2 regions of the Pseudomonas sp. GW821-FHT02C04 genome follow, and region 2 is predicted to be linked to the other one. Evidence: predicted binding sites of a transcription regulator. Region 2 holds the regulator's gene; the other holds the start of a gene.
What was found. Region 2 encodes FliA, which starts transcription of late flagellar genes. Its sites were predicted from a motif close to CTAAAGTTTNNNNNNNNNNNGCCGNTAA; they were not measured.
Positions count from the first base shown of each region.

Region 1: a site for FliA is predicted at 1,352-1,379, ahead of AC07VV_RS24180 (methyl-accepting chemotaxis protein). Genes of this name have one in related genera too.

Region 1 covers NZ_JBWKVT010000007.1:273,798-277,002, forward strand. The annotation lists gene clpB (ATP-dependent chaperone ClpB) at 1-576, shown strand, start outside; tRNA gene AC07VV_RS24160 (tRNA-Asn) at 875-950, shown strand; tRNA gene AC07VV_RS24165 (tRNA-Pro) at 960-1,036, shown strand; tRNA gene AC07VV_RS24170 (tRNA-Lys) at 1,042-1,117, shown strand; tRNA gene AC07VV_RS24175 (tRNA-Pro) at 1,215-1,291, shown strand; gene AC07VV_RS24180 (methyl-accepting chemotaxis protein) at 1,451-3,076, shown strand; gene AC07VV_RS24185 (HvfA family oxazolone/thioamide-modified RiPP metallophore) at 3,151-3,205, opposite strand, start outside.
Region 2 covers NZ_JBWKVT010000003.1:124,130-127,334, forward strand. The annotation lists gene AC07VV_RS12495 (protein phosphatase CheZ) at 1-328, opposite strand, end outside; gene AC07VV_RS12500 (chemotaxis response regulator CheY) at 346-717, opposite strand; gene fliA (RNA polymerase sigma factor FliA) at 885-1,625, opposite strand; gene fleN (flagellar synthesis regulator FleN) at 1,622-2,452, opposite strand; gene flhF (flagellar biosynthesis GTPase FlhF) at 2,566-3,205, opposite strand, start outside.

The DNA.
Region 1 (3,205 bases), on a different contig from region 2:
GAAGCGGTACGGCGCAAGCCTTACTCGGTGATCTTGCTGGACGAAGTCGAGAAGGCGCACCCGGATGTGTTCAACATCCTGCTGCAAGTGCTGGAGGATGGTCGTCTGACCGACAGCCACGGCCGTACGGTGGATTTCCGCAATACCGTGATCGTCATGACCTCCAACCTGGGTTCGATGCAGATTCAGGAACTGGTCGGTGACCGTGAGGCGCAACGTGCAGCGGTGATGGATGCGATTTCCACCCACTTCCGTCCTGAGTTCATCAACCGGGTCGACGAAGTGGTGATCTTCGAGCCATTGGCGCGGGATCAGATCGCGGGCATTACCGAGATCCAGCTGGGTCGTCTGCGCAGTCGTCTGGCCGAGCGCGAGCTGAAGCTGGAACTGAGCCCGGAGGCGATGGACAAGCTGATTGCCGTCGGCTACGACCCGGTCTATGGCGCGCGGCCGCTGAAACGGGCGATCCAGCGCTGGATCGAGAACCCGCTGGCGCAGTTGATCCTGTCGGGACGCTTCCTGCCGGGAGAGACCGCGACCGGTGTCGTAGAGAACGACGAGATCACGTTCAACTGACACCTGAAGGTGGTGAAGTAAGGAAGGCCTCGCACTGCGAGGCCTTTTTTTTCGTTAGGCTGTTGAACTCAAAGGAAAAGGCTTGTAAAGTGCGCCCCGCAGTCAGTCACCAACACGGTTTCAGCTCACTGGGCAGAAATCTGAAATAAGTTGCAAATCATTAACTTGAAAGCAATTTAGGGGGTTGACAGAGGTGTTCTAGGTTGTAGAATAGCGCGCCTCAGACACGCGAACGCAGCGATGCGAAAACGGTGTCGAGAAGCTGCAAGTTTCACCGTAGTAAATTGAAATATGTAGTTCCGTGATAGCTCAGTCGGTAGAGCAAATGACTGTTAATCATTGGGTCCCAGGTTCGAGTCCTGGTCACGGAGCCAATTTCAAGCCGGGGTATAGCGCAGTCCGGTAGCGCGCCTGCTTTGGGAGCAGGATGTCAGGAGTTCGAATCCCCTTACCCCGACCATTTTTGGGTCGTTAGCTCAGTTGGTAGAGCAGTTGGCTTTTAACCAATTGGTCGTAGGTTCGAATCCCACACGACCCACCATTTTTGAAACCAGTTAACGCTGGGATCGAATCTTAAGATCAGAGGCCAAAAGCGCTGATCGAAGAAGGCGATCTTTGAAAGGTCGCCTTTTTTTTACCGGGGTATAGCGCAGTCCGGTAGCGCGCCTGCTTTGGGAGCAGGATGTCAGGAGTTCGAATCCCCTTACCCCGACCATATTAAAAATCCTCGTATCGAAAGATACGGGGATTTTTTTTGCCCTCCAGAAATGTTTCATTCAAGTCATCGTACAACTAGCCGATAGCCCGCTAACGAGAGGGGGCTGCCGTCGATCGCCCCTTGAATCCGGCCAATACAAGAAAAAGGGCGTTCGTCATGTTGCTTCGTCAGTTGAATATTGCTCCCCGTGCCGCCCTGGGCTTTGCCCTGATCGCTGTACTGGTGGCGTTGCTCGGCGTGTTTGCCCTTGGGCAGATGTCGAGCATCCGCGAGAGCGAGGTCGCGGTGGAGAATCAGTGGCTGCCGAGCATCCGCGGTGGTGACGAGATCCGCGAGATCATGCTGCGCATCCGCACCATCTCCCTGCGCATGGCGCTGGATCAGGATCCGAGCAACGTCGCCACCTACCGCAGCCAGATGGACACCCGCGACAAGGAGCTGAGCGAGAAAATCGCCGCGTACGACCGACTGGTCACCACCCCGGAAGGGCAGCAGTTGTACGATCAGTTCAAGAAAACTTTCGCGGCCTACCGTGCCGGCATCGCTCAATCGTTCGCACTGGCCGAGCAAGGCAAGCGTGACGAGCTGACCAAGCTGCTATTGGTCGACATGAAAACCGTGGTCGATGGCTCCGGCAAACAACTCAATGACCTGGCGGATCTGTTCGCCAAACAGGTCGCCGCCGAAAGCCGCAACTCCGCCGCGCACTACGAAACCTCACGCACCATCGTCAGCCTGTTCATCGCGCTGGCAGCATTGGCGACCGTGGCCCTGGCGATGCTCCTGACGCGCAGCATCGTTCGCCCCTTGAGCGCGGCAGTTGATGCTGCAGAAAACGTCGCCAGAGGCGATCTGACGCGGCCGATCGAGACCGATGGCAATGATGAGGTCAGCCGCTTGCTCAAGGCGCTGGCGACCATGCAACAGAACCTGCGCGAAACCCTGCAAGGCATCAACGGTTCTGCCACGCAACTGGCGACCGCCGCCGACGAGCTCAACGCCGTTACGCTCGACAGCACCCAAGGCCTGCAACAACAGAACAACGAAATTGAACAGGCCGCCACCGCCGTCAACGAGATGACCACCGCGGTCGAAGAGGTCGCACGCAATGCGGTGTCGACTTCTGATGCGACGCGCCAGTCCAGTGAATCGGCGCATCTGGGGCAAGAGCGCGTCAGTGAAACCGCCAGCGCCATCAATGCACTGGCCAGTGAGGTGCAACATACCGGCGAGCTGGTGCAATCACTGGCCAATCAGTCGCAAGACATCGGCAAGGTGTTGGATGTGATTCGGGCGATCGCCGAGCAGACCAACCTGCTGGCGCTCAACGCCGCCATCGAAGCAGCGCGGGCCGGGGAGAGCGGACGCGGGTTCGCGGTGGTTGCTGACGAGGTCCGCGCGCTGGCCTATCGCACGCAACAATCGACCCAGGAAATCGAGCAGATGGTGCAAGGCATGCGCAACGGTTCAAGCCTGGCGCTGGAGTCGATGCAGGCCAGCGCCTCACGTGCGTCCACCACGTTGGTGCTGGCCGAGCGGGCCGGTGAGGCGCTGCAAACCATCACCGCATCGGTGCATGAGATCCACGAACGCAATCTGGTGATCGCCAGCGCCGCCGAAGAGCAGGCGCAAGTCGCGCGGGAAGTGGATCGCAACCTGGTGAACATCCGTGACTTGTCGGTGCGTTCGGCGGCCGGCGCCGATCAGACCAGCGCTTCCAGCCATGAGTTGTCGAAACTCGCCAATGCATTGCAGGGCATGGTGCGACGCTTTCAGCTGTAATTTCTGCAGACGTAAAAAAGCCGCGCTTCTCGTGAGAGAAAGCGCGGCTTTGTTTTGTCGGGACAGAATGAAAATCAGGCACCGTCCTGGTCTTTCAGGTGTTCGAACAGGCCTTTCGGCATTTTCTTG
Region 2 (3,205 bases):
CGCTTTCCACCAGGTCCATGGTGCGGTTGGCCGCGGCTTCGGTCAGCTTGACCACATAGCCCAGACGCTCGGTCGCATCAGTGATCTGCGACACTTCCTCGGCCTGCGGCATATGCGGGTCGATCTGGAAGTTGACGATTGCACTGTGCAGTTCGCGTGTGAGCTTGCCCACTTCCTGGTACAGGCCACGGTCACGGGTCTGATTGAGCTCATGGATCAGTTGCACGGCGTCGCCGAACCTGCCCTTTTCAAGGCTTTCGACCAGTTCGACCGCGTGTTTTTTCAGAGTCGACTCGAAGTCGCCCTGTGAAGATTCGTTATGCTCCATAGCTCCCCCGCGCGTCATCAGCCGATGCGTTCGAAAATCTTCTCGATTTTTTCTTTCAGCGCCTGAGCCGTGAAAGGTTTGACCACGTAGCCGTTAACGCCGGCCTGGGCCGCTTCGATGATCTGCTCGCGCTTGGCTTCAGCAGTCACCATCAGCACTGGCAGGTGCTTGAGTTTTTCATCGGCGCGCACGTGACGCAGCAGGTCGATACCGGTCATGCCAGGCATGTTCCAGTCGGTCACCAGAAAGTCGATGCTGCCGCTGTTGAGCACCGGAATGGCAGTGGTGCCATCGTCGGCTTCAACGGTGTTGGTGAACCCGAGATCACGCAACAGGTTCTTGATGATCCGCCGCATCGTTGAGAAGTCATCAACGATGAGGATTTTCATGTCTTTGTTCAATTCGACCTCCAAGCAGTCTTAAACGCGCCCAGCACCTGGACGCGCCATTTCAATCAATCCGGCAAAGCACTCGATGACTGTCTGGAGCACAACAGAGCAAGACCGGTGCCGTTCACCACCGCACCAGCCTCGTTCGCAGCGTCCCCACACTGCCCTCAGCGCGCTCGCCACTCCCCCAAACGCCCCCGCAAACGGGCCGCGCACTGGCTGTGTAACTGGCTGACCCGCGATTCACTGACGCCAAGGACTTCACCGATTTCCTTGAGGTTCAGCTCTTCGTCGTAGTACAGCGCCAACACCAGTCGCTCACGCTCCGGCAAATTGGCAATCGCGTCCGCCAACGCAGCCTGGAAGCGCTCATCTTCCAGATCGCGCGACGGCTCAAGATGAGCACTTGCGCCATCCTCGTGCAGCCCTTCGTGTTCGCCGTCCTGCAACAGGTCGTCGAAACTGAACAGTCGGCTGCCCAGGGTGTCGTTCAAAATCCCGTAGTAATCGTCGAGACTCAATTGGAGTTCGGCCGCAACCTCGTGATCTTTAGCGTCACGGCCGGTTTTAGCTTCAATCGAGCGAATCGCGTCGCTGACCATACGGGTGTTGCGGTGAACCGAGCGCGGTGCCCAGTCCCCCTTGCGTACTTCATCGAGCATGGCGCCGCGGATCCGGATGCCCGCGTACGTTTCGAAACTGGCGCCTTTGCTGGCGTCGTATTTGGTCGAGACTTCGAGCAGGCCGATCATCCCGGCCTGGATCAGGTCTTCGACCTGCACACTGGCCGGCAATCGCGCCAGCAAGTGGTAAGCAATGCGTTTGACCAGTGGCGCGTAACGCTCGATCAGCTCGTACTGCGCGTCACGTGCCGACTTCTTGTAGAAATTCATACCGCTGGCGGTCATAGCACAGGTCCTGCCGTTTGCTGCACGAGGCGCTCGACGAAAAATTCGAGGTGGCCGCGCGGGTTGGCGGGCAGCGGCCAGGTGTCGACCTTCTGTGCGATCGCCTTGAACGCCAGTGCGCACTTGGAACGCGGGAAGGCTTCATAGACCGCACGCTGCTTCTGCACCGCCTTGCGCACGCTTTCGTCGTAAGGCACCGCGCCGACGTATTGTAGGGCGACGTCGAGGAAGCGATCCGTGACCTTGGTCAACTTGGCGAACAGATTGCGACCTTCCTGCGGGCTCTGGGCCATGTTGGCCAGGACGCGGAAGCGGTTCATGCCGTAATCGCGGTTCAGCAGTTTGATCAGCGCGTAGGCGTCGGTGATCGAGGTCGGCTCGTCACAGACCACCAGCAACACTTCTTGCGCCGCGCGAACGAAACTGACTACCGAGTCACCAATACCCGCAGCGGTGTCGATCACCAGTACGTCGAGATTGTCGCCGATGTCGCTGAACGCCTGAATCAGACCGGCATGCTGGGCCGGGCTCAGGTGAACCATGCTCTGGGTGCCGGAAGCGGCCGGCACGATGCGGATCCCGCCGGGGCCTTGCAACAGCACGTCGCGCAGCTCGCAGCGGCCCTCGATCACATCGGCCAGGGTACGTTTGGGCGTGAGGCCCAGCAGAACGTCGACGTTCGCCAGACCCAGGTCGGCGTCCAGCAGCATGACCCGACGGCCAAGCTCTGCCAGCGCCAGGGACAAGTTCACTGACACGTTAGTCTTGCCGACGCCACCTTTGCCGCCGGTCACCGCGATCACCTGTACGGGATGCATGCTGCCCATGTTATTTCTTTACCTTGTCTTGCATAGACGGAGGCCACATTACTGGCTGCGCGTTCACAACCGGAACAATGCATGGCAGACCATCGATGTAGGTACAAAAACTGTTCATTACCTCAGCCAACCTGCTTGGTGGGACTGTGGTAGATATCAGCGAACATGTCAGCCATGGCTTCTTCGCTGGGTTCTTCCTGCATTTGCACGCTGACGGCGCGGCTGACCAATTGATGACGGCGCGGCAGATGCAGATCATCCGGAATCCGTGGGCCGTCGGTCAGGTAGGCGACCGGCAGTTCATGACTGATCGCCAGGCTCAGCACTTCGCCAAGGCTGGCCGTCTCATCCAGTTTAGTCAGGATGCACCCGGCGAGCCCGCAACGCTTGTAACTGTGATAAGCGGCGGTTAGAACCTGTTTCTGGCTGGTGGTTGCCAGTACCAGATAATTTTTCGACCGAATGCCACGACTGGCCAGACTTTCCAGCTGCATGCGCAGTGCCGGATCGCTGGCCTGCAGGCCGGCGGTATCGATCAGCACCACGCGTTTGCGCAGCAGTGGATCCAGCGCCTGCACCAGGGACTGGCCCGGATCGACGTGGGTCACCGATACATTGAGGATCCGGCCCAGGGTTTTCAACTGTTCCTGAGCACCGATGCGGAAGCTGTCCATGCTCACCAGCGCAATGTTCTGCGCGCCGTACTTGAGCACGTAACGGGCGGCCAGTTTGGCCAGGGTGGTGGTCTTGCCCATGCCGGCC